3 regions of the Streptomyces sp. NPDC058000 genome follow, and region 1 is predicted to be linked to each of the others. Evidence: riboswitches for the same ligand, from Rfam matches in the RefSeq annotation. Region 1 holds a riboswitch; each other region holds the start of a gene.
The links. Region 1 has a riboswitch for thiamine pyrophosphate ahead of thiO (glycine oxidase ThiO). Riboswitches for the same ligand answer to the same signal wherever they lie in the genome.
Positions count from the first base shown of each region.

Region 2: it holds a riboswitch for thiamine pyrophosphate, as region 1 does, so the genes downstream of both, ACFVT2_RS23005 (thiamine ABC transporter substrate binding subunit) here and thiO (glycine oxidase ThiO) in region 1, are expected to answer to the same signal.
Region 3: it holds a riboswitch for thiamine pyrophosphate, as region 1 does, so the genes downstream of both, thiC (phosphomethylpyrimidine synthase ThiC) here and thiO (glycine oxidase ThiO) in region 1, are expected to answer to the same signal.

Region 1 is NZ_JBHVQS010000087.1:688-9,284, forward strand. It holds gene ACFVT2_RS40385 (NAD(P)/FAD-dependent oxidoreductase) at 1-1,124, opposite strand, end outside; TPP riboswitch at 1,268-1,380, shown strand; gene thiO (glycine oxidase ThiO) at 1,378-2,610, shown strand; gene thiS (sulfur carrier protein ThiS) at 2,685-2,885, shown strand; gene ACFVT2_RS40400 (thiazole synthase) at 2,895-3,737, shown strand; gene ACFVT2_RS40405 (MerR family transcriptional regulator) at 3,803-4,243, opposite strand; gene pknB (Stk1 family PASTA domain-containing Ser/Thr kinase) at 4,438-6,411, shown strand; gene ACFVT2_RS40415 (deoxyribonuclease IV) at 6,464-7,363, shown strand; gene ACFVT2_RS40420 (sulfite oxidase-like oxidoreductase) at 7,389-8,009, opposite strand; gene bfr (bacterioferritin) at 8,164-8,597, shown strand, end outside.
Region 2 is NZ_JBHVQS010000024.1:16,802-27,186, forward strand. It holds gene ACFVT2_RS22985 (sensor histidine kinase) at 1-863, shown strand, start outside; gene ACFVT2_RS22990 (response regulator) at 857-1,543, shown strand; gene ACFVT2_RS22995 (ABC transporter ATP-binding protein) at 1,598-2,668, opposite strand; gene ACFVT2_RS23000 (ABC transporter permease) at 2,669-4,318, opposite strand; gene ACFVT2_RS23005 (thiamine ABC transporter substrate binding subunit) at 4,372-5,454, opposite strand; TPP riboswitch at 5,557-5,677, opposite strand; gene rlmN (23S rRNA (adenine(2503)-C(2))-methyltransferase RlmN) at 5,712-6,824, opposite strand; gene ACFVT2_RS23015 (phosphatidate cytidylyltransferase) at 6,993-8,135, opposite strand; gene frr (ribosome recycling factor) at 8,135-8,692, opposite strand; gene pyrH (UMP kinase) at 8,868-9,638, opposite strand; gene tsf (translation elongation factor Ts) at 9,801-10,385, opposite strand, start outside.
Region 3 is NZ_JBHVQS010000001.1:354,657-365,041, forward strand. It holds gene ACFVT2_RS01695 (cytochrome ubiquinol oxidase subunit I) at 1-983, opposite strand, end outside; gene ACFVT2_RS01700 (cyclophilin-like fold protein) at 1,241-1,609, shown strand; gene hisC (histidinol-phosphate transaminase) at 1,708-2,787, opposite strand; gene ACFVT2_RS01710 (LacI family DNA-binding transcriptional regulator) at 3,184-4,284, shown strand; gene ACFVT2_RS01715 (metallophosphoesterase) at 4,554-5,597, shown strand; gene ACFVT2_RS01720 (hypothetical protein) at 5,807-6,688, shown strand; gene thiC (phosphomethylpyrimidine synthase ThiC) at 6,843-8,621, opposite strand; TPP riboswitch at 8,616-8,772, opposite strand; gene ACFVT2_RS01730 (YibE/F family protein) at 8,843-10,180, shown strand; gene ACFVT2_RS01735 (SsgA family sporulation/cell division regulator) at 10,319-10,385, opposite strand, start outside.

The sequences.
Region 1 (8,597 bases):
GCACTGTCGCCGTCGCCGTCGCCGCGGAGCCAGAGCACCGACCAGGCGGCGCCGGCCGGATCGCCGCGCCAGACCAGTTCGTCGGCGTCCACGTGGTGACCGGCGTACTGCACGAACCGCCCGAACTGCTCGGACCAGAAGTAGGGCACCGGGTCGTAGACCGTGCCCTCGGCCAGTCCGTGGGCGATGTTCTCGGCCACCGTGCGGGGCCCCTGGAGGGCGTTGTCCCAGTGGTGGACCAGCAGCCGGGTGCCGTAACGGGCCGACGGGAAGGAGGCGCAGTCGCCGACCGCGTAGACGTCGGGGACGGAGGTGCGCAGCCGCTCGTCGGCCAGGACCGAGCCGTCCGCGGGCGAGAGGGCGACGCCGGAGCCGGCCAGCCAGGCGGTGGCGGGCCGGGCGCCGACCCCGACCACGACGGCGTCGGCCGGCAGGGTGGTGCCGTCGGCGAGGGTCACCGCGCCGGGGGCGACGGAGTCCACCCGCACGCCGGTACGCAGATCCGCTCCGGCGTCCGCGTACCAGCCGGTCATGTACGCCGCGACCTCGGCGGGCAGGGCGCCGGCCAGCGGGTGGTCGGCGGCCTCGACGACGGTGACCTCGCAGCCCGCCTCGCGGGCGGCGGTGGCGAACTCCGCGCCGATCCAGCCGGCCCCCACCACCACGATCCGGTGCTGGGCGGCGAGCACCGGCCGCAGCCGCTCGGCGTCGTCCAGGGTGCGCAGCAGGTGGACGTCGGCCAGCCCCTCGCTGCCGGGGAGCCGGATCGGTTCGGCGCCGGTGGCGATGACGGCGTGGTCGTAGCGGATCGGGCCCCGGTCGGTCTCGACGACGTGCGCGTCCGGGCGCAGTGCGGTGACCGGGCTGCCGAGGTGGAGGTCGATGCCGAGGCCGGCGAAGTCGATGTCGAACGCGGAGCCGTCGGCCTTGCCGAGCAGCACCGCCTTGGACAGCGGGGGGCGGTCGTAGGGCTGGTGGGGCTCGTCGCCGAGGAGCGTGATCGCGCCGCGCCAGCCTTGTTCGCGCAGGGCCACGGCGGTCTGCACACCCGCCATCCCCGCGCCGGCGATCACCACGCGCGGCGTGCGGTCAGGGGCCTGGGGAGACTTGCTCTGCTCGCTCACCCACTCACTTTAGGACGGCGGACGACGCGGCCCGCAGCAGCGCGCAAGGAGATCTCTGACACAGCGTCATGCACCGTGGCGGCGGGGTCCGGTCCCCGGGCGCTCCCTTACGACGCGTCGCGGCCCGTATTAGGGTGGCGGCTGCACGCACTCGCGGGAGCCCGGACGGACCGGGCTGAGAGGGAGGCTGGACGGCCTCCGACCGTACGAACCTGATCCGGGTCATGCCGGCGAAGGGAGGGGCTGGACGCCCATGCATCCATCTGCCACACCATCGGACCCGCCGCGGCCGGACGGCCGGCACCCCGATGTGCTGGTCATCGGCGGCGGCATCATCGGGCTGGTCACCGCCTGGCGGGCGGCCGGCCGCGGACTGCGCGTCGCGGTGGCGGACCCCGCGCCCGGCGGCGGCGCGGCGGCCGTCGCGGCCGGCATGCTGGCCGCCGTCACCGAACTGCACTACGGCGAGGAGACCCTGCTGGGGCTCAACCTGGCCTCGGCGCGCCGGTATCCACGCTTCACGGAGGAGCTGGAGGAGGCGAGCGGGCAGCGGATCGGCTACCGGCGGTGCGGCACCCTGGCCGTCGCGCTGGACGCCGACGACCGTGCCCACCTACGGGAGCTGCACGCCCTCCAGGTCCGCTCGGGTCTGGACTCGCAGTGGCTGACCGGGCGCGAGTGCCGCCGACTGGAACCGATGCTCGCCCCCGGGGTGCGCGGCGGCCTCCGGGTGGACGGCGACCACCAGGTCGATCCGCGGCGGCTGACGAGCGCCCTGCTGGCCGCCTGCGAGCGGGCCGGGGTGGTCTTCCACCGGGCGTCGGCGGAGCGCCTGACGACCGCCGGCGGGCGCGCCGCGGGCGCCGAACTCGCCGACGGGACGCGGCTGGCGGCCGGTCAGGTCGTACTGGCCGCGGGCAGCCACAGCGGTCGGCTGGCCGGCGTCCCGGAGGCGGTGCGGCCGCCGGTGCGGCCCGTCAAGGGACAGGTGCTGCGACTGCGGCTGCCGAACCCGCCCCCGGGCGGCCAGGCGTTCCTCTCCCGCACCGTACGGGCCGTGGTCCGGGGCAATCCCGTCTACCTGGTGCCCCGGGAGAGCGGTGAACTGGTCCTCGGCGCCACCAGCGACGAGCTGGGCTGGGACACCACGGTCACCGCGGGCGGCGTCTACGAGCTGCTGCGGGACGCCCACGAGCTGGTCCCGGGCATCACCGAGCTGCCGCTGACCGAGAGCCGCGCCGGGCTGCGTCCCGGCTCCCCCGACAACGCGCCGCTGCTCGGGCCGACCGAGCTGCCCGGCCTCCACCTGGCCACCGGCCACTTCCGCAACGGTGTCCTGTTGACGCCGGTCACCGGTGACGTGATGGCTGAGGTGCTGGCCACCGGAACCGTCCCGGAAGAGGCCCGCCCCTTCTCCCCCGCGCGTTTCTCCCCCCTCACCCAGGGGGCAGCGCGCCTCCGCGCCCTTGAGGAGCAGCCCGTATGAGTGCCCCTAATACCCCCGGCACCCCCAGCAGCCCCGTTACTCCCGATGCCCTTGACGCCCCCGACGGCCCCACGGTGTCCGTCTCCGTCAACGGGGCGGCCCGCCGGATCCCGGGCGGGCTGACCCTCGACCGGCTGGTCGCCACGCTGTCCCGGGCGTCGGCCGGGGTGGCCGCCGCGGTCAACGAGACCGTGGTGCCACGCACCCAGTGGTCCACCACCGCGCTCGGCGACGGCGATCGCGTCGAAGTGCTCACCGCCGTGCAGGGAGGCTGAATCATGGCCATGGCCGACACCGCAGTGGAGCGGGGGACCTCCCCCGTGGCACCCACCGCCGACGCCGACCCGCTCACCATCGCCGGCACCGCGTTCCGGTCCCGGCTCATCATGGGCACCGGCGGCGCGCCCAGCCTCGGCGTCCTGGAGCGCGCGCTGCTGGCCTCCGGTACCCAGCTGACGACCGTCGCCATGCGGCGGCTGGACCCGACCGTGCAGGGCTCGGTGCTGTCCGTGCTGCAACGGAACGGGATCCGGGTGCTGCCGAACACCGCCGGCTGCTTCACCGCGGGCGAGGCGGTGCTCACCGCCCGGCTCGCCCGGGAGGCGCTCGGCACGGACTGGGTCAAGCTGGAGGTCGTCGCCGACGAGCGGACCCTGCTGCCCGACCCGGTGGAGCTGCTGGACGCCGCCGAGACCCTGGTGGACGACGGCTTCACCGTCCTCCCGTACACCAACGACGACCCCGTCCTCGCCCGGAAGCTGGAGGACGTGGGTTGCGCGGCGATCATGCCGCTCGGTTCGCCGATCGGCTCCGGCCTCGGGATCCGCAATCCGCACAACTTCCAGCTGATCACCGAGCGCGCGGGCGTCCCGGTCATCCTGGACGCGGGCGCGGGCACCGCCTCGGACGCCGCGCTCGCCATGGAGCTGGGCTGCGCGGCGGTGATGCTGGCGTCGGCGGTGACCCGGGCGCAGGAACCGGAGCTGATGGCGGCGGCGATGCGGCACGCGGTGGAGGCGGGCCGGCTGGCCCACCGCGCGGGCCGGATCCCCCGCCGCCACTTCGCGCTGGCGTCCTCGCCGATCGACGGTGTCGCGGAGCTGGACCCGGAGCGGCCGGCCTTCTAGGGGGCCGGTCCGGGTGGATCGTGGCCGGGTCCGCGGCGCCGTGGAAGTGGGGGCGGGCGGCGGGCTCAGGCCGGTCCGGCGGCCGCGCCCACCCGGTCCGCCGCCGCCCCGACCCCGTCCGCGAGTTCCGGCGGGGCGGTGAACTCCGACGGCGCGGCGGTGATCACCTCGTCCAGCAGGTCCCGGGAGGCCATCAGGGCCTCGATGGAGCCGGTGAGCCGGGCGCGCTCCCGGTGGAGCTCGCCGACCAGCTGCGGGCACGTGGGCACCAGCCGACCGTCGTCGTCCCGCAGACAGGGCAGCACCTGCGCGATGGTGGCGGTGTTCAGCCCGGAGGTCAGCAGGGTGCGGATCCGGCGGACCTGGGCGACGTCGGCCTCCTGGTAGACGCGGTAGCCGGCGGCCGTCCGCCGGGGGTTGAGCAGCCCCTGCTCCTCGTAGTAGCGCAGCAGCCGCTCGGTGGTGCCGGTCCGCCGGGCCAGCGCGCCGATCTGGAGCGTCGTCATCAGGTCCCCCCTCTGGTGCGGTGTGGCGTCGCGGCCGCGGGCGCCACCCCTTCGTGCGACCACCGCCGGGTCCGGATTATTCCGCGCCGGGCCCCGGACCGCCGTCCGCCCCGTTGTCACGGTTCCGCTGCGTTCCCGGGCAGGTGCGGCCGGGGCGTCCGGGGTGTCGGTTCGGGCTCGTAGACTCGTCTGCCGTGGATACGACGTTGCAGGACCCTCTCGTGGGCCAGCTGCTCGACGGTCGCTATCGCGTCGAGGCGCGCATCGCCGCCGGGGGCATGGCCACCGTCTACCAGGCCGTGGACACCCGGCTGGACCGCGTGCTCGCCCTGAAGGTGATGCACCCGAGCCTGGCCGTGGACGGGGCGTTCGTCGACCGCTTCATCCGCGAGGCCAAGTCCGTCGCCCGGCTCTCGCACCCGAACGTGGTCGGCGTCTTCGACCAGGGCACCGACGGCACCTACGTCTATCTGGCGATGGAGTACGTCGCCGGCTGCACCCTGCGCGATGTGCTGCGCGAACGCGGCGCCCTCCAGCCGCGGGCCGCGCTGGACATCCTGGAGCCGATCCTGGCCGCGCTGGGGGCCGCGCACCGCGCCGGCCTGGTGCACCGCGACATGAAGCCGGAGAACGTCCTGATCGGCGACGACGGCCGGGTCAAGGTCGCCGACTTCGGCCTGGTGCGCGCGGTGGACACGCACACCACCGCCTCCACCGGCTCGGTCCTGGGCACCGTCTCGTACCTCGCCCCCGAGCAGATGGAGCACGGCACCGCGGACGCCCGGGTCGACGTCTACGCCTGCGGCGTGGTGCTCTACGAGATGCTCACCGGCGGCAAGCCGCACACCGGCGGCTCCGCGGCGCAGATCCTCTACAGCCACCTGCACGACGACGTCACCCCGCCCTCCGAGCTGGTGCCGGGCCTGGCACCCGAGCTGGACGAGCTGGTCGCGGCGGCCACCGCCCGCGCCCCCGAGCAGCGCCCGCACGACGCGGTGGCGCTGCTCGCCCGGGCCCGCTCGGCCCGCGCGCAGCTGACCGACGCACAGCTCGACCTCGTCCCGCCGCAGGCCAAGGAGCCGACCGCGGACGACGAGCGGACCGACGTGATACCGCGCCCGGCGGGCGTACAGCTCGCGCTGCCCGTCGAGGGCCAGGCGGAGCTGAACCGCACCAGCCGACTGGAGATGCCGCCGGCGGACGCCGCACCTGCGGACGGCCGGACCACCCGGCTGCGGCCCCCGCCCACACCGCCCGCGGCACCGGCCGACGGGCGGGTCCGGCGGCGGCGGACCGCCACGATCGTGGCGGCCGTGCTGCTGGTCCTGGGCCTCGGCACCGGCATCTGGTACATCAACGTCGGCCAGTTCACCCACGTCCCGGCAGTACTGGACATGACGCAGGCCGAGGCACAGAAGGCGCTGCACGACGCGGGACTGCGGATCAAGGTGGAGCGCGGCTTCAGCGCCAACGTCCAACGCGGCCACGTGATGGCGACGGATCCGGAAACCGGCCTGCGGATCCGCGGCAACGGCACGGTCACCCTGGTCATCTCGCGCGGCCCGGAGAAGGTCGCCGTCCCCGACCTGGCCGGCACTCCGCTCGCGGACGCCCGGCGCAAGCTGCGCGACCTGGGCCTGGTGCCGGGCACCGAGACCCGGGCGTTCAGCGACGAGGTCGCCAAGGGGTCGGTGATCCGTACGGACCCGGCGGCTGGCAGCACCCGGCGGCCGGACACCGCGGTGGCGCTCACCGTCAGCCGGGGCGCGCCGGCGGACGTGCCGAACGTGGTCGGTTCGGCGAGGGAGGACGCCGCGGCGGCCCTGCGGCAGGCCGGCTTCCGGGTCCAGTTCGCCGATCAGCCGGTCTTCGCACCGCAGGACAAGGACGCGGTGGCCCGCCAGTCGCCCGGCGCGGGTACCACGCTGGGCAAGGGCGACACCGTCACCCTGACGCTCTCCAAGGGCCCGGAGATGGTCACCGTCCCGGACGTCGGCGGCAAGAACACCGCGGACGCCACCAAGGCGCTGACCGACCTCGGCTTCAAGGTCACGGTGGACAAGCCGTTCCTGTTCCCGCAGGACAGCGTCGCGTCCCAGTCGGTCGCGGCCGGTGCACAGGCGCCCAAGGGCAGCACGATCACCATCCGGCTGAAGGGCGCGCTGTAGTTCCGCCCAGGTGCCCTGCGGGCGGCCGCGGGGCACCTGGCACCCTGGGAGGGTGAGTACTCCCCTGTCCCCCGAGGGCGCCGCGCAGCGCGCCCGCGCACGCAATCCGGTCGGCGGCCATGTGCCGGTGGCCGGCGGCCTGGCCAAGGTCGGCCTGCCGTACGCCCGGCAGATCGGCTGCGAGGCCGTCCAGGTCTTCGTCGCCAATCCGCGCGGCTGGGCGACCCCGCCCGGCAATCCCGAGCAGGACGCGGCGTTCCGCGCGGCGTGCGCCGAGGAGGGCATCCCCGCCTACGTGCACGCGCCGTACCTGATCAACTTCGGGTCGCACACCGCGGCGACGGTCGAGAAGTCCGTGGTGTCGCTGCGCCACTCGCTGCGTCGTGGCCGGGACATCGGCGCGCTCGGGGTGGTCGTGCATACCGGTTCGGCGACCGGCGGGCGTCCACGGGAGACAGCATTGGCGCAGGTCAGGGCGGAGATGCGACCGCTGCTGGACGAGCTGACGCGGGACGACGACCCCTGGCTGCTGCTGGAGCCAACGGCCGGCCAGGGCGCCTCGCTGTGCTCGCTGGCGGAGGATCTGGGGCCGTACTTCGACGCGTTGGACCGGCATCCGCGGCTCGGGGTGTGCCTGGACACCTGCCACGCGTTCGCGGCCGGGCACGACATGGCGGCGCCGGGTGGCATGAAGGCGCTGCTGGACGAGTTGGTGGAGGTCACCGGCGAGGGCCGGCTGAAGCTGATCCACGCCAATGACTCCAAGGACGTGGTCGGCGCGCACAAGGACCGGCACGCGAACATCGGCGCCGGCCACATCGGCGCGGAACCGTTCGCCGAGCTGTTCGCCCACCCCGCGACCAGCGGCGTCCCGCTGGTGATCGAGACCCCGGGCGGCGAGGAGGGCCATGCCGCGGACGTGGCGCGGCTGAAGGAGCTGCGGGTGCCCTGAGCGGATACCGGACCGGCGGGCGGCTCTAGAGTTCCGGGCCCTCGCCCGGCTCCTCCTGGTAGGAGTAGCGCTGCTCCTGCCAGGGGTCGCCGAGGTTGTGGTAGCCGCGCTCCTCCCAGAAGCCGCGGCGGTCGGCGGTCATGTACTCGATGCCGCGGACCCACTTGGGGCCCTTCCAGGCGTAGAGGTGCGGCACGATGAGCCGGACCGGGAAGCCGTGTTCGGCGGTGAGCAGTTCGCCGGAGCGGTGGGTGGCGAAGAGGCAGTTCTCCGCGCCGAAGTCGGTGAGCCGGAGGTTCGAGCTGAAGCCGTACTCGGCCCACACCATCACGTGGGTGGCCTCCGGCGCGGGCGGCGCCAGCTCCAGGATGGTCCGGGTCAGCACGCCGCCCCATTCGGCGCCGAGCATGCTGAACTTGGTGACGCAGTGCATGTCGGCGACGACGGTGGTGTACGGCAGGGCCGTGAACTCCTCGTGCGTCCAGCAGTGCTTGGCGCCGTCGGCGGTCGCGCCGAAGACCCGGAACTCCCAGCGCTCGGGGCGGAACTTCGGGACCGGTCCGTAGTGGGTCACTGGCCAGCCCCGCTGTAGCCGCTGTCCCGGAGGCAGCACAGGCTCCTCTTCGCGACTCTCCGGCTGACCCATGCCCCCATGGTGTCAGACCCCGAAGGGTGCCGATGACCAGGGCGGGACGGAATCGGGCAACTCGTACTAAGTGTGAACTTACTGGACGGCCGCTTGGCGCGGTGCGAGGATGCGCGGCACTTGCCCAGAACTCGCGTGAAAGGGGCCCGCAGCCATGCAGGGCGACCCCGAGGTCATCGAATTCCTCAACGAGCAGCTGACCGCCGAGCTGACCGCGATCAACCAGTACTTCCTGCACGCCAAGATGCAGGAGAACTTCGGCTGGCCGAAGCTCGCGAAGTACACCCGCGCCGAGTCCTTCGACGAGATGAAGCACGCGGAGGTGCTGACCGACCGCATCCTCTTCCTCGAAGGGCTGCCGAACTACCAGCGGCTGTTCCACGTCCGCATCGGCCAGACCGTCACCGAGATGTTCCAGGCCGACCGGCAGGTCGAGGTGGAGGCCATCGACCGGCTCAAGCGCGGCATCGAGGTCATGCGCGCCAAGGGGGACATCACCTCGGCCAACATCTTCGAGGACATCCTCGCCGACGAGGAGCACCACATCGACTACCTCGACACCCAGCTGGAACTGGTCGAGAAGCTCGG
Region 2 (10,385 bases), on a different contig from region 1:
GACGCCACCGCGTGGCGCATCCGGCGCTGCTCGTCGGTGCCGGTTCGGCGCTCTCCCTCGCGGCGAATGTCTGGCATATCGCGTCCTGGCATCCGAGGTCGTACTCCGTCGACCTGCTTGCCGAGTGGTTCGTCCTGACCGTGGCGATCCTGGCCGCGGTATCAATGGGTGACGCGGTACGCGCGCGCGAGGAGACTCAGCGCGAGCGGACGGCCGCGCAGGCCCGGCTCCTCGCGATGGAACGGCGTCAGGCCGCCGAGGCCGAACGGGCTTCGATCGCCCGCGAATTGCACGACGTCGTGTCGCACTCCGTCTCGGTGATCGCCGTGCAGGCGGAGAGCGCCACCTACACCACACCGGATCTGTCGCCGCAGGCCCGCGAGGGCTTTCAGCAGATCGCCACGTCTGCCCGCGCGTCGATGGCGGAGCTGCGCCGGCTGCTGGGGGTGCTGCGGACGGACGCCGAGGACCGCACCGGTACGGCGCCCCAACCGACCTTGGACGCGTTGGGCGAGCTGATAGCGCAGCACCGGTCGGTGGGCGGTGAGGTGGAGCTGCGGATCAGCGGTGACCGGGTCGAGTTGCCCACGTCCTGTGAGTTGTCGGCGTACCGCATCGTGCAGGAGGGGCTGACCAATGTCCGTCGGCACGCGCCGGGAGCCCATGCGGTGGTGGAGATCGACTACCGGCCCGACCGGCTGGCGGTGCGCATTGTGGATGACGGGCCGGGCTCACCAGGCGTGGCCCATGCCGGCCATGGCCTGGCCGGCATGGAGGAGCGGGCGGCGTTGCTTGGTGGGAAGCTCACCGCGAGCCCGGGCCCGGACGGCGGCTTTCTCGTAGAGGCGGAATTCCCGTGGTGATCAGAGCAATCGTGGCCGACGATCAGGCCATCGTCCGCACCGGGTTCGTCAACCTCCTGGGAACGCAGGACGACATCGAGGTGGTCGGTGAGGCGGAGGACGGTGTTCAGGCGGTCCGGATCGCCGCGGAGCAGCGCCCCGACCTCGCGCTGCTGGACATTCGAATGCCGCACAAGAACGGTATCGAAGCCGCCCGTGAGATCACTCAGGCGTCCGGCGGTGCCACCAAGGCGCTGATGCTGACGACGTTCGGAGTCGATGAGTACGTGTATGACGCGCTCGCGGCCGGTGCCAGTGGATTCCTCCTCAAGGACACCACGTTCCCCGAACTCCTGCATGCCGTAAGGGTGGTGGCGGAGGGCAATGCGCTGCTGGCGCCCGAGTTGACCAAGCGGCTGATCGCGGAGTTCGTCAAACAGCGGTCGGCGCCGGTTCCCGTGCGCACGGTGCGGGAACTGACCGGCCGTGAGGTGGAGGTGCTCGTCCACATCGCCCAGGGGTTGTCCAACGCGGAAATCGCCGCACGACTGACGATCACCGATCACACCGTCAAAACGCACATCAACCGGCTCTTCGCGAAGATGGGTCTCCGTGACCGCGCCCAGGCGGTGATCCTCGCCTACGAGCTGGGGCTGGTCGTCCCGCAGGGCCGGTGCCCCGACCCTCCCCCGCGCGCCTAGTGGCGCCCGCCCCTTCAGGAGCGATCCATGGCACAACACCGGTACGCGGCACAGTCATTCCGCCGCGTCGTCCAGCACCACCACGTCCTCGGCGGCGAAGGAGACCCCCACCCGCTCCCCGGTCTCAGGCGCCTCGCGAAGTGGGCACGCCGCCTCCACCTGTGGCCCGCTCGCCGGTTGGAGCAGCAACGCGACATGCGTGCCGCGGAACGTCCGGGCCGCGACAGTACAGGGCAGTCCATCCGTCGCGGAGGTCAGCCGGACGCCGGCCGGGCGGACGAGCAGGCGACAGGAACCGTCCGGAGTGCCGTCCGGCACCGGCACCTTGCCCCACGGGGTGGCGGCGGACTCGCCCTGCACAGTCGCCTCGACCACGTTGTCGAAGCCGAGGAAGCGGGCGACGAATGCGGTGGCGGGCCGCTGCCAGACCTCCAGCGGGGTGCCGCTCTGCGCGATCCGGCCGTCCCGCATCACCACGACCCGGTCGGCGAGAGCGAACGCCTCCCCCTGATCATGGGTGACGGCGAGCACCGTCGTCCCCAACTCTCGGAAGAGTCGCCGCAGTTCGACGACGAGGCGCTCACGCAGCCCCCGATCCAGCTGCCCAAGCGGCTCGTCCAGCATCAGCAGCCGCGGGCGTGGGGCGAGCGCACGGGCCAGCGCGACCCGCTGCTGCTCGCCGCCGGACAGCGACGCCACGGCCCTCCGCTCGGCGCCCGGCAGCCCGACGAGGTCCAGCAGTTCGGTGACCGCGCGTTCCTGCTCGGCACGGGGAGATCGCCGCATCCGAAGCCCGAACGCGACGTTTCCCGCGACGTCGCGCTGGGGGAACAACTGGTGGTCCTGGAACATCAGCCCGACGCCGCGCCGGTGCGTGGGCACCCCCGCCTGGTCGCGCCCCTCCAGCAGCACCGCCCCCTCGTCGGCGTGCTGCAGTCCGGACACCACCCGCAGCAGAGTGGACTTGCCGCTCCCGCTGGGGCCCAGGACGCAGACGATTTCGTGCGCGGCGACGTCCAGGTCCACCCCGTCGAGGGCGGGGCGCGCGCCGGGCGTGCCGAAGTGGACGGTGACGCCGTCCAGCCGCAGCATTTCCGGTGCCGTGGTCCCGGCCTGTGCCGTCATCTAGAACTCCCCGGAGTGGTCGGTGCGGATGCGTTCCAGGGCCAGCAAGGCGCCCGCGCACACCACCATCAACATGGTCGACAGGGCCATCGCCTGGCCGTAGTTGAACTCCCCCGCGCGGCCCAGCAGTCGTGTGACGGCCACCGGCAGGGTCGGCTGGTCCGGCCGTGCGATGAAGACGGTCGCGCCGAACTCGCCGAGCGATACGGCGAAGGCGAAGCCTGCCGCGATGAGCAGCGCCCGCCGGACCATCGGCAGGTCCACTTCGCGCCAGACCTGCCAGGGCGAGGCGCCGAGGACGGCCGCTGCCTCCCGCAGCCGGCTGTCGACCGCCCGCAGGACGGGCAGCATCGTGCGGACGACAAACGGCACGCCCACCAGGGCCTGCGCGAGTGGCACCAGCCACCAGGAGGCCCGCAGGTCCAGCGGCGGCTTGTCGAGGGTGATCAGGAAACCGAAGCCGACGGTCACGGCGGAGACCCCGAGGGGCAGCATCAGCAGCCCGTCGAAGCCACGCAGGAGCCGGGTGATCATCGGTGTCCGCCCGGACGGACCGGTCTCCGCCCGGGAGCGGGTGAGTGCGGCCGCCGCCAGGCCGCCGATCAGGAGGGCGATCGCGGTGGCCGCCGCGCCGTAGGCGAGGGAGTTCCAGAGGGCGTCGAGGGGGGCGACGGCAAAGGTGCTGTCGGCGGACGCCGCGTCACGCAGCGTCTCGTAAAAGACCAGCCCGTAGCCGTCCGGCCCGGCGAAGGACCGCTCGACGAGCACGGCGAGTGGCAGGACGAGCAGCACGGCGATGAGGGCGAGCGTGCCCCACAGCAGCGCCCATTGGCCCGGGCCGTGCGGGCGGCGAGCGGTCCGGGAGGCGTCGACGAGTCGCAGGGTGGATTCGCGGCGTCGCACGGTCCAGGCGTGCAGCGCCAACAGGCCCAGTACGGCCGCGAACTGGATCAACGTCAGGACGGCGGCGGTGGGCAGGTCCAGGAAGTCGGCGGTCTGCCGGTAGATCTCCACCTCCAGCGTGGAGAAGGTCGGCCCACCCAGGATCTGCACGACTCCGAAGGAGGTGAAGGTGAAGAGGAACACCATCAGCGCCGCGGCGGCAACGGCCGGGCCCAGCGCGGGCAGCGTCACCTTCCGCCAGGCCGCGAACCGTCCGGCTCCCAGGACCCGTGCCGCCTCTTCCTGACGCGGGTCGAGCTGGGCCCAGAGTCCGCCGACGGTACGGACGACAACCGCGTAGTTGAAGAAGACGTGCGCCAGCAGGATCGCCCATACCGAGGTGTCCAGCCGAACGCCCCACAGGTCGTCCAGCAGTCCACCCCGTCCGACCAGCGCCAGGAAGGCGGAGCCGACGACGACGGTGGGCAGGACGAACGGCACCGCCACCACCGCCCTCAGCAGTTGCTTGCCGGGGAAGTCGAAACGCGCAAAAACGTAGGCGCCGGGCAGGGCGACCAGCAGCGTCAACGCGGTCGAGGCGGCGGCTTGCCACAGGGTGAACCACAGCACGTGGAGGACGTCCGGATCACCGAGCACCGCACTGAACCGGCCGAGCTGCCACTGTCCGCCGTCCTTCAGCCCCCGGCCGACGATCACGGCGACCGGGTACGCGAAGAACACCGCGAAGAAGGCGAGTGGCACGGCCATCAGCCCGAGCCGTACCGCCGTTCCTCGCGCGGGCCCCCTGCGGCGGCTGCGGGCTACTTCAGAACGAGCGAGGACCACTGCTTGATCCACTGGTCACGGTTCTTGGCGATCGTCTCCGGTGCGAGCGCCGCCGGCTTGTCGATCTTGGCGCCGTAGCGGGTGAACAGCTCCGGCTCCTTGGCGTCCGTGCGTGCCGGGTTGACGAACATCTGCAGCGGCATGTCCTCCTGGAACTTCTTCGACAGGAGGAAGTCGAGCAGCGCCTTGCCGCCCTTCTCGTTCTTGGCGCCCTTGAGCAGACCGCCGAATTCGATCTGCCGGAAGCAGGTGCCGGTCGCGACGCCGGTCGGGGCCTCCTTGGGGGCGGGGTTCTTGCCCATGACCTCGGCGGGCGGGCTGGAGGCGTAGGAGACCACCAGCGGCTTGTCCCCCTTGCCCTTGCCGGCGGCGGAGCCCGAGAAGCGCTCGTTGTACGCCTGCTCCCAGCCGTCGACGACCTCGACACCGTTGGCCTTGAGCTTCTTCCAGTAGTCCGGCCAGCCGGCTTCGCCGTGGGTGGCGATGGTGCCGAGTTGGAAGGCGAGCCCCGGAGAGGAGGTGGCGGAGTTCTCCGTGACGAGCAGCCCCTTGTACTGCGGCTTGAGCAGGTCGTCGAAGGTCTGCGGCGGCGCGAGCTTGTGCTGGGTGAAGTAAGCGCGGTCGTAGTTGACGCAGATGTCGCCGTAGTCGAGGGGCGTGACCCGGTGGGCGCCCTTGTCGAGCTGCAGGTCGGCCGGGACGCCGTCCAAGCCCTTGGCCTTGTAGGGGGTGAAGATGCCGGCGTTCAGGCCGCGCGAGAGCAGGGTGTTGTCGATGCCGAAGAAGACGTCGCCCTGCGGGTTGTCCTTGGACAGGATCGCCTGGTTGACGGCTTTGCCGGCGTCCCCGCCCCTGAGCACCTTGACCTTGTAGCCGCTTTCCTTCTCGAAGGCGGCCAGGACGGACTTGGAGGCGTTGAACGAGTCATGGCTGACGAGCGTGACGGTCTTGGCGTCGGCGCTGCTGCCGCCGGTACCCGAGCTGCCGCACCCGGCGAGTGCGGTCATACCGGCCGCGGCAGCCAGCGCTGCCGCGGTGATCCTGCTGGTGGTGCTCACTGATTCCTCCTGGCTGGCCAGGAAGAGACGCGGCCCCGCCCGGTGTCCGCTGCGTTCTGCGTCGGTGACGTTCGGCAACGGACGGTGGGCGGGGCGCAACAGCATGAGTGACGACCGAACTTCCTACCCGGAATGACCCGGGCGAGGTTCAAGGGTCTGCGGGCGCCGTAGGGCTACGACGTGTCCGCACTCTCAGCGCTGTGGCGCTCCCCTGTCGGAATGTGCATTTGTTCGACGACACCGTACCAGCGGGTGGCTCAGCGCTCCGAGGCGGCGAGCTGTCCGCACGCACCGTCGATCTCCTGGCCCCGGGTGTCCCGAACGGTCACGGGCACGCCGTGTGCCTCGATGGCCCGCACGAACGCCAGCTCGTCCTCGGGCCGCGAGGCGGTCCACTTCGAACCCGGCGTCGGATTGAGCGGAATGAGGTTGACATGGACCCGCTTGCCCTTGAGCAGCCGTCCCAGCAGGTCACCGCGCCATGCCTGGTCGTTGATGTCGCGGATCAAGGCGTACTCGATCGAGACCCGGCGACCGGACTTCTCGGCGTACTCCCACGCCGCGTCGAGCACCTCGCGGACCTTCCAGCGAGTGTTGACCGGCACGAGGGTGTCCCGCAGCTCGTCGTCGGGCGCGTGCAGCGACACCGCGAGCCGGCACTTGAAGCCCTCGTCGGCGAACCGCAGCATCGCCGGGACCAGCCCGACCGTGGAGACGGTGATGCCGCGCTGGGAGAGGCCCAGCCCGTCCGGCTCGGGGTCGGTCAACCGCCGGACGGCGCCGACCACCCGCTTGTAGTTGGCGAGCGGCTCGCCCATGCCCATGAAGACGATGTTGGACAGCCGCGCCGGCCCACCGGGCACCTCGCCGTCGCGCAGCGCCCGCATCCCGTCGACGATCTGGTGCACGATCTCGGCGGTGGAGAGGTTCCGGTCCAGGCCGGCCTGTCCGGTGGCGCAGAACGGGCAGTTCATACCGCAGCCGGCCTGCGAGGAGATGCACATGGTGACCCGGTCCGGGTAGCGCATCAGGACGGACTCGACGAGGGTGCCGTCGTGCAGTCGCCACAGGGTCTTGCGGGTGGTGTCGTCGTCACACGAGATGTGCCGCACCACCGACATCAGGTCCGGGAGCAGCTCCGCCGCCAGCTTCTCGCGCGCCGCGGCGGGGATGTCGGTCCACTCCGCAGGGTCGTGCGCGTAGCGGGCGAAGTAGTGCTGCGACAGCTGCTTGGCGCGGAACGGCTTCTCGCCGATCGCGGCCACCGCCTCGCGGCGCTCCACCGGGCTGAGGTCGGCGAGGTGCCGAGGGGGCTTCTTGGCGCCGCGGGGGGCGACAAACGTCAGTTCTCCCGGGGCGGGGCGGGCCATGAGCGGAAACTCCTCTGCGCAACGAGGCCGGGCGGCTTCTGCCGACGCGGAACCAGGGGCCGGACAGAGCCGGAACCAGGAGGCCTCACGGATCACCCCCGCGGTCGCGGGGGCGGAAAGGGCGCGCCGCGAATGTGCGACGCGCCCTTCAAGGGTAACCGGCGGCGCTCAGCCCGATCCCACGAAGATCACGAATAGCAGCCAGACCACGGGGGCGGTCGGCAGCAGGGAGTCCAGTCGGTCCATGATGCCGCCGTGGCCGGGCAGCAGGGTGCCCATGTCCTTGATGCCCAGATCCCGCTTGATCATGGATTCGCCGAGGTCACCGAGGGTGGCGCTGACCGCGACCGCGAGGCCGAGCAGCAAGCCCTGCCACCAAACGCCATCCTTGATCAGGAACTGCATGCACAGCGCGCCCGCCGCCATCGCGAAGAGCACCGCGCCGACGAGTCCCTCGCGGGTCTTACCGGGGCTGATCCGCGGCGCGAGCTTCTTCTTCCCGAAGCGCCAGCCGACCGCGTAGGCCCCGGTGTCACTGACGACCGTCAGCAACAGGAAGGTCAGCACCCGCTGCGGCCCGTCGTCCGCGGCCGCCAGCATCAGGGCCACGAAGGTTGCCAGGAACGGGACGTAGAAGGCCGCGAAGACTCCGGCGGTGACGTCCCGGAGGTAGTTCTGGGGCGCCTCGGTCATCCGCCAGACGAGGACGGCGAGCGCGCTGAGCGCCATCGCCACCCATGCCCCCTCGGCGCCGCGCACGTATCCGGCGACCACCATGGCGGTGCCGCCGATCGCGAGCGGGACCAGCGGCACCCGGATGTCCTTGCGCTCCGCCAGCCGCGAGGTCAGTTCCCACAGGCCCACGACAACGGCGATCGCTATGACGCCGATGAACACCGGCTTGTAGACGAAGAGCGAAGCGAGGATGACCGCGCCGAGTCCGACACCGACCCCTATGGCGGCGCGCAGATTGCGCCCCGCGCTCTTCTTCTGCGGTTTCACTGGGTCGTTGTCGGACCCGGGGAGCGAGGTGGGCATGGGCTCCTGCGGCCTGTCGTCGCGGAACAGGGGGCCGCTCCGGCGAGCAGCCCCCCGGTCGTCCGAGTTATCCCGGATGTCCCGATGGTCGTCCTGGTGTCCGCCCGGCTCGGGCACGATGGGCATGGGCCGAGTCTGCGCCGCGCCGCCCCCGTCGTGCAGGGGACCCGCCGGGACGGGGGGCGCCGCACCGCGCAGCGAGGCGGCCGGGCCGTGATCGGGCGGTCCCCACTGGCCGGCGCCGGGCGGGGTCCCCCAGGATGACTCGTTCATCAGACCTCTAGGAGCTCGGATTCCTTGTGCTTGAGGAGCTCGTCCACCTGCGCGACGTACTTCGCGGTGATGTCGTCGAGCTCCTTCTCGGCGCGACGTACCTCGTCCTCGCCCGACTCCTTGTCCTTGACAAGCTTGTCGAGCGATTCCTTGGCCTTGCGCCGCACGCTGCGGATCGAGATCTTCGAGTCCTCGGCCTTGTTCTTGGCGACCTTGATGTACTCGCGGCGGCGCTCCTCGGTGAGCTCCGGGAACGTCACACGGATGATGTTGCCGTCGTTGCTCGGGTTGACGCCGAGGTCCGAGTCACGGATCGCCTGCTCGATGTTGCGCAGTGCGCTCTTGTCGAACGGGGTCACCACGGCCATCCGCGGCTCCGGAACCGAGAACGATGCCAGCTGGTTGATGGGCGTCATGGCACCGTAGTAGTCCGCCACGATCTTGTTGAACATCGCCGGGTGCGCACGCCCGGTGCGGATCGCGGCGAAGTCCTCCTTGGCGACCACGACGGCCTTCTCCATCTTCTCCTCGGCTTCGAGGAGGATCTCTTCGATCACCACTTGCTCCTGGTCTTTTCGGTAAGAAGCAGAGCCTCGCCCCTGCCGCGCGTCTTCTCCTGCACGGTGTCCGACCGGCAGGCGGTTGTCCATCCCCGTACCGAGGTCTTCCCACGACCGGGGGTTGCCGCCCGCACGGGCCGACGCCCGTGCGGAATCACGGCAGTTGAGGCCGTCAGGCCCGGGTGTTCTGATCGCTGACGAGCGTGCCGATCTTCTCACCCTTCACCGCACGCGCGATGTTCCCCTCGGCGAGCAGTTCGAACACGAGGATCGGGAGCTTGTTGTCCCGGCACAGCGTGATGGCGGTGGCATCGGCGACCTTCAGGTCGCGGGTGATGACCTCGCCGTATTCAAGGGCGTCGAACTTGACCGCGTCCGGGTTCCGCTTGGGGTCGGAGTCGTAGACCCCGTCCACACCGTTCTTGCCCATCAGCATGGCCTCGGCGTCGATCTCCAGGGCGCGCTGGGCGGCGGTGGTGTCGGTGGAGAAGTACGGCATGCCCATGCCGGCGCCGAAGATGACGACCCGGCCCTTCTCCAGGTGGCGCACCGCGCGCAGCGGGATGTACGGCTCCGCGACCTGGCCCATGGTGATCGCCGTCTGGACGCGGGAGTCGATGCCCTCCTTCTCCAGGAAGTCCTGGAGGGCCAGGCAGTTCATGACCGTACCGAGCATGCCCATGTAGTCGGAGCGGGCCCGGTCCATACCGCGCTGCTGCAGTTCGGCACCGCGGAAGAAGTTGCCGCCGCCGATCACGATGGCGATCTCATAGCCGTCACGAACCACCGCGGCGATCTCGCGGGCGATGGCGTGCACGACATCGGGGTCGACACCCAGTCCTCCGCCACCGGCGAACGCCTCGCCCGACAGCTTCAGAAGGAAGCGCCGCCTGCCGCCGTTCCCGGCTTTGTGTGTGTCCGCGCCGTCGGCACCGTGATTCATTGAGCTCTCCTCGTGCACATACGAAGAAGGCCATTGCCGTGGGTCTTGGTCAGATCCCTGTCCGGCAATGGCCTCCTCGTCACATCTGCGGCCGACCGATGAGCGGCCGACTGCGTACGACCCTAGCGGGGCCGTAAGTCATTCGCTGCCTTCGCGGCAGGCTCAGATGCCGACCTTGATGCGCGAGAAGCGCTTCAGGGTGACACCGGCCTCCTGGAGGACCTTCTCGACGGACTTCTTGTTGTCGAGCGCGTACGGCTGACCGAGCAGCGTCGCGTCCTTGAAGAAGCCGTTGAGGCGACCCTCGACGATCTTCGGCAGTGCGGCCTCGGGCTTGCCCTCGGCGCGGGTGGTCTCCTCGGCGACGCGACGCTCGGCCTCGACGACCTCGGCCGGGACGTCCTCCTTGGAGAGGTACTTCGGGGCGAAGGCGGCGATGTGCTGCGCGATGCCCTTGGCGACCTCGGCGTTCTCCTTGTCGAGCTCGACGAGGACACCGATCTGCGGCGGCAGGTCAGGCATGGTGCGGTGCATGTACGCCGTCACGTAGCCGCCGGCGAACTGCGCGAAGCGGTCCAGGACGATCTTCTCGCCGAGGTTCGCGTTGGCCTCGTCGACGAACGCCTGGACGGTCTTGCCAGCCTCGATCTCGGAGGCGAGCAGGGCCTCGATGTCGGCCGGGTTGGTCTTGGCGACGTGCGCGGCGAGGGCGTTGGCGACGGACTGGAACTTCTCACCCTTGGCGAC
Region 3 (10,385 bases), on a different contig from region 1:
TTGGGCCGGTAGTCGCCGGGCCCGAACTTCTGCTGCTCGGACTTGTTGACGTCGTTGATGCCGGGCACCGGCGAGGAGAAGTCGCTGTGCGCAAGGAAGGAGAGCAGACCCGGTATTTCGATGGCGACCTTGTTGTGGCCCTTGGCGACGTCGCCGTACGAGAAGACCGAGAACGGCGCGGGCGCGGCCTTGTCCCACAGCGCCTCGGCCGAGGCCATCTTCATCGGCTGCTGCTTGAACATGACCTTGCCGAGCGAGTCGCCACTGACCGCGGTGAGCAGTCCCGCGATGACCAGCGTGACCAGCCCGAGCCGCAGCGACGTCCGCATGACCTTGACGTGCTTCTTCCGCATCAGGTGGTACGCGGAGACGCCGACCATGAAAGCGGCACCGGTCAGGAAGGCCGCGGTCAGGGTGTGGAAGACGACAACGAGGGTGGTGTCCTGCGTCAGCACCTTCCAGAAATCGGTCAGCTCGGCCCGCCCGGTGACGTGGTTGTACTTGTAACCGACCGGGTGCTGCATCCAGGAGTTGGCGGCGAGGATGAAGTACGCCGAGAGCACGGTGCCGATCGACACCATCCACATGCAGAAGCAGTGGATCTTCTTCGGCAGCTTGTCCCAGCCGAAGATCCACAGGCCGATGAAGGTGGACTCGAAGAAGAACGCGATCAGGGCTTCGAAGGCGAGCGGCGCACCGAAGATGTCCCCGACGAACCGCGAGTAGTCCGACCAGTTCATACCGAACTGGAATTCCTGGACGATGCCGGTGACGACGCCCATCGCGATATTGATCAGGAACAGTTTGCCCCAGAACTTGGTGGCCTTGAGGTACTTCTGCTTACCGGTTCGCACCCATGCGGTCTCAAGTCCGGCCACCAAAGCGGCGAGGGAGATCGTCAGCGGGACGAACAAGAAGTGGTAGACGGTCGTGATGCCGAATTGCCATCGCGCCATAGTCTCTGGCGCCAACGCCAGTTCCACGTCGCGGCCTCCTTACGTCCTTGCGTCGCCGTTTCACGACGGCTATGTCCTTTTTGTGCAGCACAAAGCAGCACATACCAGACGCGAGCTTGTGAACGCGTTCACATTCACAAGCATTATCTCCCATGGCATTCACACCTTGGGGAAGGGGGGTACGTGACTGCGGTCACGCTCGAATCCATGGCCCGTGAACGCTTATGCCGAGGTTATGTGCGCACCCTTCCGCACAGCTTCAACATATTGTTGAATGCGTCGCCATGAAGATCCGCATCTCCTGGCCCGCCGGGCACGTGACCGCCACGCTCGACGACACCCCGACCGCCACCACGCTCCTCGCCGCCCTGCCGATCCAGGCCACCGCACACACCTGGGGCGAGGAGGTCTACTTCGACACCGGGCTCGCCCCCGCCCTGGAGACCGACGCCCGCCAGGTCGTCGAACCCGGCACGGTCGCCTTCTGGACCGAGGGCAACGCCCTCGCGCTCCCCTACGGCCCGACCCCGATATCCCGCGGCGGAGAGTCCCGACTCGCCTCCCCCTGCAACGTCCTGGGCCGCATCGACGGCGACCCGCGCGCACTGGCCACCGTCCGCGGCGGCGACGCCATCCACGTCCAGAAGGTCTGAGGCCACAGACGCCTGAGGCCGCGGGTCCGGCGGGACCCACGGCCTCAGAGAACTCCGCCGCTGGAAGGCACATCGCCTACCAGCGGACCGGAAACCGACTACAGCGCCTTGCGGAACTCCTCCGCCGCCTGCAGGAACAGATCCATCGCCGGCTTCTCCCCGATCGTCACGCGCACGCCCTCCCCCGCGAACGGCCGCACGACCACCCCGGCCCGCTCGCACGCCTCGGCGAACTCGGTGGTCCGGTCCCCCAGCCGCAGCCAGACGAAGTTCGCCTCCGACACCGGGACGGTCCAGCCCTGCGTCACCAGCGCGTCGTAGACCCGGGCCCGCTCGGCGACCAGCGCGTCGACCCGCTCCAGCAGCGCCGCCTCACTGCGCAGCGACGCCACCGCGGCCTCCTGCGCGAGCTGGCTGACGCCGAACGGCACCGCCGTCTTGCGCAGCGCGGCGGCCACCTCCGGGTGCGCCACCGCGAAGCCCAACCGCAGCCCCGCCAGGCCGTACGCCTTGGAGAAGGTGCGCAGCACGCACACATTGGGACGGTCGCGGTAGAGCTCGATCCCGTCCGGCACGTCCGCGTCGCGGACGAACTCCCGGTACGCCTCGTCCAGCACCACCAGCACATCGTCCGGCACCCGGTCCAGGAAGGACTCCAGCTCCGCACGGCGCACGACGGTGCCGGTGGGGTTGTTGGGGTTGCAGACGAAGATCAGCCGGGTCCGTTCGGTGATCGCCGCCAGCATCGCCTCCAGATCGTGCACCTCACCGGAGGTGAGCGGCACCCGCACCGACGTCGCACCGGAGACCTGGGTGATGATCGGGTACGCCTCGAACGACCGCCAGGCGTAGATCACTTCGTCCCCGGGACCGGACGTCGACTGGATCAGCTGCTGGGCCACGCCGACCGACCCGGTGCCGGTCGCCAGGTGGTCCACCGGCACCGAGAACCGGTCGGCAAGCTCCGCCATCAGGCCCGTGCACGCCATGTCGGGGTAGCGGTTGAACGATCCGGCGGCCGCCACCGCGCTCTCCAGGACGCCCGGCAGCGGCGGGTAGGGGTTCTCGTTGGAGGACAGCTTGTAGGTGACCGGACCGCCGGTCGCCGCCGGCCGCCCCGGCTTGTAGGTGGGAATACCGTCCAGCGCAGCACGCAGCCTCGGGGTCTTCTCGCTCACCGCAGGTCCTCCTCAACCGTCCCTCTCGACTCCAATACTGCACACCTTATGAGGATTGCCCCGTCCGGCGTCAGGCCCTGAAGGGACAGTCCTTCCGCGGGCTCCACCGTGGCGAGCGCCGGGCGCGCATCCCTGGGGGCGCGCTATGCAGAACCCCGCGCGCCGGTGGCTCGCTCCGTGGCGCGCATCCCTCGTCAAGGTGACTTGAGACCTCTTCGAGACCTGGGCGGATCGCCAGGCGGGGCACTCATCCCTCCCATAAAATGATCACTAAAATAAGCAACACCCTTGCATTGCAAGGTAATTGATGGCACGTCACCATGCAGAAACGTGCCTTCTCTCCGTCGTCGTCGGTCACCCGCGAATGGCCGTACCGAGCCCTACTATCGGCTCGCCATGACAGCAGCAGGGAAGCACCAGGTGGGCCGGTCGACCGGTCGCCGACTGGGACGCGCGGGCATCCGGGACGTGGCCGCCGCAGCCGGTGTATCGATCACGACTGTCTCCGACGCGCTCAACGGCAAGGGCCGGCTTCCGGATGCCACCCGTAGCCATGTCCGCGAGGTGGCCGATCGGCTGGGCTACCGCCCGTCCGCCGCCGCCCGCACGCTCCGTACCGGCAAGTCGGGCCTCATCGGCCTGACCGTGACCACCTACGGGGATGAACCTTTCACCTTCACCGAGTTCGCGTACTTCGCCGAGATGGCCAGAGCCGCCACCTCCGCCGCGCTGGCCCGCGGCTACGCACTGGTCATCCTGCCCGCGACCTCCCGGCACGACGTCTGGTCCAACGTCGCCCTCGACGGCACAGTCGTCATCGACCCGGCCGACGGCGACCCCGTCGTCACCGAGCTCGTCCGACACGGCGTCCCCGTGGTCTCCGACGGCCGCCCCGGCGGCTCCCTCCCGGTAACCGGCTGGGTCGACAACGACCACGAGGCGGCCGTCCTCGGCCTGCTCGACCACCTCGCCGAGGCCGGCGCCCGCCGCATCGGCCTGCTCACGGGCACCACCACCGACACCTACACCCGACTGTCGACCACCGCCTACCTGAGCTGGTGCGAGCGGATCGGCCAGGACCCGGTCTACGAGTCCTATCCCGCGTACGACCCGCGGGCGGGCGCCGTGGCCGCGGACCGACTGCTGGCCCGCCCGGACCGGCCGGACGCGGTCTACGGGCTCTTCGACCCCAACGGCACCGATCTGCTCGCCGCGGCCCGGCGCTACGGTTTGCGGGTACCGGACGACCTACTGCTGGTCTGCTGCAGCGAGTCGACCGTCTACGCCACCACCGAGCCGCCGATCACCACGCTCTCGCTGAAGCCGCGGCGCATCGGCACCGCCGTGGTCCAGATCCTGATCGACGCCATCGAAGGGCTCGACGGCAGCTGCCCGGTCGAACAGGTGATACCGACCGACCTGATCGTGCGGACCTCCTCACAGCGCCGCTCCCCACGGACGACGGTCAGCCCGCCGCGAGGCCCGGCCGGCGACTGAGTGCGCCCCGGCACGGCGGGCCGGGGCGCACCGACGAACTCCGGGCGCCCGCTCCGCCGAGGAAAAAACAGGGTGATCCCGGGAGAAATCCATCGCGAACGCCGGGCTTCGCAGGATTGATCACCCCCGGGTGCGTCACAACCCGCGAGCGGCGTTCCTATGATGGGCGCACGACACCGCGGACCGCCGTCGACCAGGCAAAGGTCCGAGAGGTGCACGGCGGCGCAACGGTGGAGGGGTCGATGACTCAGGGGGCCAGTCAGGGACCCATGGTGTGGACCATGGGGGCACAACCTCCGGCATCCGTTCCGCCACCCGCGGCGCCCTCCGGAGCGCCGGCCGGACCGCCGCTCCAGGCACCCGTCGCACCCCCGGTGCAGATGCCCGAGGAGTACACCCCGACCGCCCGCGACCTGCCGGTCATCGGTCGTACGGACACCCTCATCGACCACCCCTCCGTGCTGCCGGCGCAGGAAGGGGCCCCCGCGGCCGACGGCCTGGGCCCGCTGTACGTCGTCGGCGACGTGCACGGCTACTACGACGAGCTGCGCGCCGCGCTGGCGGCCGAAGGGCTGATCGACGCCGACGGCACATGGGCGGCCGGCAACGCCCGGCTCTGGTTCCTCGGCGACTTCACCGACCGCGGCCCGGACGGCATCGGCGTCATCGACCTGGTCATGCAGCTCTCCGCCGAGGCCGCGGCGGCCGGCGGCTACTGCAAGGCCCTGATGGGCAACCACGAGCTGCTGCTGCTGGGCGCCAAGCGGTTCGGCGACACCCCCGTCCAGTCCGGCGCCGGCACCGCCTCATTCCAGGCGGCCTGGCTCCTCAACGGCGGCCAGAAGACCGACATGGACCGGCTGGAGGACCACCACCTCCAGTGGATGGCCCGCCTGGACGCCGTGATGGAGGAGGACGGGCATCTGCTCGTGCACTCCGACACCACCGCCTACCTCGAATACGGCGACTCGATCGAGGCGGTCAACGACACCGTCCACGACGTACTGACGCGCAGCGACGCCGACGAAGTCTGGGACCTCTTCCGCAAGTTCACCAAGCGGTTCGCCTTCCGCGACGAGGCCGGCGCACAGGCCGTCCGCGAACTGCTCGACGCCTACGGCGGCAACCGCGTCGTGCACGGCCACAGCCCGATCCCGTACCTGCTGGGCGAGGTCGGCGCGGAGGACGGCGAGGGCGAGGGGACCGCGGTGGCCGGTCCGCACGTCTACGCGGACGGTCTGGCCATCGCCATGGACGGCGGTGTCACGATGGCCGGAAAGCTGCTGGTATGCCAACTCCCGCTGGCCGGCTGACGCTCCGGTCAACGGTCAGGCACCACTCCGGCGGGTGACCGAGCAGGACGGAATCCGGTCGCGGCAGTACGCAAATTCCGCAAACTCTCTGTCACCCCGCGCCGGAGGCGCTCTACCATCGGTCTATCCGTAGCAGGCTCTCCTCCGTTTCCGCCCGGCGCCCGGCCCAGGCCGGCCCGTACGGCCCTACGGAGCTTCGGGGGATCCACATGAACAGCGCTCCGCACCTGCTGAACGAGGACCGCGCGGAATTCGCGCGGATCCTTGATGAGGCGCTGCGTACCGCCGAAACCCGCCCGGACGAGCTCACCGCCGTCACCGGAAACCGGCTCAGCACCGAGCAGTTGCGCATGATGGCGCTCAGCGCGACCAGCGCGATCGCCGCCTGCGCGACGGCCGAATACGAACGCTACATACAGCTGCGTACCGCGCTGCGCGCACCGACGTCCGCCGTTTCCGGCGCCGGTGGGGGCGGCCCGTCAGCGGACCAGACCTCTGACGAGCGCACCGGACCGGCCACCGAGGACGACGAGGCGGCCGCCGAAACGGCCGGCTTCGGGGTTGCCGCGATGGCCACCGTCCTCGTGCCGGTGCTCGCCGGGATCGCGGCCGTGCTCTTCCTCGTCATCGGCTATGTGCTGCGCGCCGTCGACCCGGACCCGGCCGTCTCCCGACCGCTGGTCAGCGTCGGCTGGGTCTTCGCGGGGCTGGCCGCCGCCGGCGCGCTGGTCGCCATGGGCTGCGTGGTCGTCACCGCGCTGCGCAACGGCACGACGCGGGACGCCGCGGCCGAGGAGCGGGCCGCCGCGCTGGACAGCGCCCACGACGCCTGGCAACAGGCCCTCCTGGACCGCGGGCTGCTGCCCTTCCTCCGCGAGGCCCTGGCCGATCCCGCGGCCGACCCCGCGGACGATCCGGTCCGGTACGTCCCCCGTGCCGTGCCGGCGCCCGAGCGCCGTACCCCCACGCTCGGCTACACCCGCCCGCGGTTCACCAGTCCCGACGCCGGCACGTCCTGGTCCCGGCCCCGCTACTCAAGCCCGGACTTCACCAGCCCGGACTACGGCGGTCCCGAGAACCGGCCGGAGTAGGCACCGGCGCAGCGGTGCGTCGTGGTGCCCGGCAACGGACGGACGGCCCGAAGGCGCACGCGACGCGCGTCTTCGGGCCGGTCCCGTTCCGTACCGCTGAGCGCTCCGCCCGGTCGGACCGGTCCGCTCAGTTCGTTACGCCCGCCCTGTCCGTTCAGTCCGCGATCGGCAGGTAGACGCGGTTGCCGGCCGCCGCGAACTCCCGTGACTTCTCGGCCATTCCGGCGTCGGCGTCGATCGCCAGGGCACCGCCGTGCTCGCGACGGATGTCTTGGGAGATTTTCATCGAGCAGAACTTCGGCCCGCACATCGAGCAGAAGTGGGCCGTCTTGGCCGGTTCCGCGGGCAGCGTCGCGTCGTGGAAGGCGCGGGCGGTGTCCGGGTCGAGGGCCAGATTGAACTGGTCCTCCCAGCGGAACTCGAAGCGGGCGTCGGAGAGCGCGTCGTCCCAATCCTGGGCGCCCGGGTGGCCCTTGGCGAGGTCCGCCGCATGGGCCGCGATCTTGTACGTGATGACGCCGGTCTTGACGTCGTCGCGGTCCGGGAGGCCCAGGTGCTCCTTGGGCGTGACGTAGCAGAGCATCGCGGTGCCCCACCAGGCGATCATCGCGGCGCCGATACCGGAGGTGATGTGGTCGTAGGCGGGCGCGATGTCGGTGGTGAGCGGGCCGAGCGTGTAGAACGGGGCCTCCTCGCAGATCTCCTGCTGGAGGTCGATGTTCTCCTTGATCTTGTGCATCGGGACGTGGCCCGGGCCCTCGATCATGGTCTGCACGCCGTGCCGCTTGGCGATGGTGTTCAGCTCGCCGAGGGTCCGCAGCTCGGCGAACTGCGCCTCGTCGTTGGCGTCCGCGATGGAGCCGGGACGCAGGCCGTCACCGAGGGAGAAGGTGACGTCGTAGGCGGCGAGGATGTCGCAGAGCTCTTCGAAGTTCGTGTAGAGGAAGGACTCCTGGTGATGCGCCAGGCACCAGGCCGCCATGATCGAGCCGCCGCGGGAGACGATGCCGGTCTTCCGGTTGGCGGTGAGCGGGACGTAGCGGAGCAGCACACCGGCGTGCACCGTCATGTAGTCGACGCCCTGTTCGGCCTGCTCGATGACGGTGTCCTTGTAGATCTCCCAGGTCAGCTCCTCGGCCTTGCCGTCGACCTTCTCCAGCGCCTGGTAGAGGGGGACGGTGCCGATGGGCACGGGGGAGTTGCGGAGCACCCACTCGCGCGTGGTGTGGATGTTGCGGCCGGTGGAGAGGTCCATGACCGTGTCGGCGCCCCAACGGGTCGCCCAGGTCATCTTCTCCACCTCCTCCTCGATGGAGGAAGTGACCGCGGAATTGCCGATGTTGGCGTTCACCTTCACCAGGAAGTTCTTGCCGATGATCATCGGCTCGATCTCCGGGTGGTTGACGTTGGCCGGCAGCACCGCCCGGCCGGCGGCGATCTCGTCCCGTACGAACTCGGGGGAGACGTTCTCGCGGAGGGCGACGTACTCCATCTCCGCGGTGATCTCGCCACGCTGGGCGTACGCGAGCTGGGTGGCCGGGGTGCCGGCCCGGCCACGGCGCGGCTGACGCGGCCGGCCGGGGAAGACCGCGTCGAGGTTCCGCAGGCCACCGCGCGGTGAGGTGTGCTTGACCCCGTCGTCCTCGGGACGCATCGGGCGGCCCGCGTACTCCTCGGTGTCGCCGCGCGCGATGATCCAGTTCTCCCGCAGCGGCGCCAGCCCGCGGCGGACGTCGGTTTCGATATTGGGGTCGGTGTACGGCCCTGACGTGTCGTAGAGCGTCACGTCCTTGCCGTTGGTGAGGTGCACCCGCCGGACCGGGACCCGGAGGTCCGGACGCGATCCGGAGACATAGCCCTTGTGCCAGCCGATCTGCGGCTTTTCGCCGTCGGTCGAGCCGTTTTCAGGCGTGCGTGCATCCTGCAGAGTCATGTAGACCCAACTCCCTACGCCGGCATTACCCGGTAACAGGTTCGGCGGTCGACGCAGCGGCTTCCGTCATCCGGTGTTTCACGTGAAACACCGCTGGGACGGAGGTCAGCGCCCTCTCAGCCCGGTGCTCCGAGCTCCCGCGATTGCAAAGGTGCCACCACGGTAGCGGCCGATGCCGCGGTGTGAACAGGGGGCCCACGGGTTCTTGCGATGATCGGGCGGTGAGCCCTCCCGAAGCCCAGCACCTCGCCGCCGGCCCTGCGCACACGCACAGCCACGGGCCGGCCGCCCCCGTCTCCCGGCATCTGCGCAAGGTCATCGCCGCCGTCCTGATCCCGTTCGCGGCCGCGGTCGCGGTCGGTCTGATCGTCCTCTGGCCCGGTGGCGCGCCGTCCCACAAGCCGTCGGGGGTGGGTTTCGACCAACCCACCGAGAAGGCCCGGATCACCAAGGTCGAGGAGGTGAACTGCGCGGCGGTACATGCCGAGCAGCAGCCGCAGCCCACCGCGCCCGGGGGCCAACCGCCGGCCGCCGGCGCGTCCCGCGACAAGCCCTGCGAGCAGGCGACGGTCAAGGTCACCACGGGGGAGAACGCCGGCCGGACCTTCCAGACGGTGGTGACGCCGGACGCCCCGCGGCACTACACGACCGGGCAGGACGTGGTCGTCTCCTACTCCCCCAAGGCGCCGAGGGATCTGCAGTATGCGGTGACCGACGTCGACCGCACCGTTCCGATGTGGGTGCTGGCCGCGATCTTTGCCGTTGCGGTGGTGATCGTCGGGCGGCTGCGCGGGGTGCTGGCGCTGGTGGCGCTGACCACCAGCTTCGGCCTGCTGACGCTGTTCATCCTCCCGGCGATCCTCCAGGGCTCCGATCCGCTGGTGGTGGCGATGGTCGGCGGCAGCGCGATCATGCTGATCGCGCTCTACATGTGCCACGGGCTGACGGCCCGTACCTCCGTGGCGGTGCTCGGCACCCTCGCCTCCCTGCTGCTCATCGGGCTGCTGGGCTCGATCTTCACCCGCTGGGCGCTGCTGACCGGCAACACGGACGACACCACCGGTCTGGTGCACGGGCTGTACCCGAACATCGAGATCCGCGGTCTGCTGCTGGCGGGGATCATCATCGGCTCACTGGGGGTGCTCGACGATGTGACGGTGACCCAGACCGCGGCGGTCTGGGAGCTGAAGGAGGCCGATCCGTCGGCGGGTTGGCGCAAGCTGTACGGCGCGGCGATGCGGATCGGGCGGGACCACATCGCGTCGGTGGTGAACACCCTCGTCATGGCCTACGCGGGCGCCGCACTGCCCCTGCTCCTGCTGTTCTCGATCGCACAGAGCAGCGTCGGTACGGTCGCCAGCAGCGAGGTGGTCGCGGAGGAGATCGTCCGCACCCTCGTGGGCAGCATCGGGCTGGTCGCGTCGGTGCCGGTGACCACGCTGCTGGCAGCCCTGGTGGTCTCGGCGGATCGTCCGGTGCCGGGCGGGACGGGGCGGGTGCCGGCCATCGGGGGACGCGGCGGGCGGCGCGCGGCGCACGGGCGACGCCGTAAGCACTGAGCGCGCAGCGCGGAAGCGAGACGGGCCGAGGGGGGAAGGGTCGGGCGGGCGAAGGGCGTTGGGGCGACAGGGCAGGGACGATCGGCAGCTGGCCGGGCGGCGGCGACAGGGGGAGTGAACGGGCTGTGGTCGGCGGTATCAGCCGGCCGGAGCCTCCGTAAGGATCCGGTCCAGCGCGGCCTCCAGGGTGTCGCAGACCTCCTCC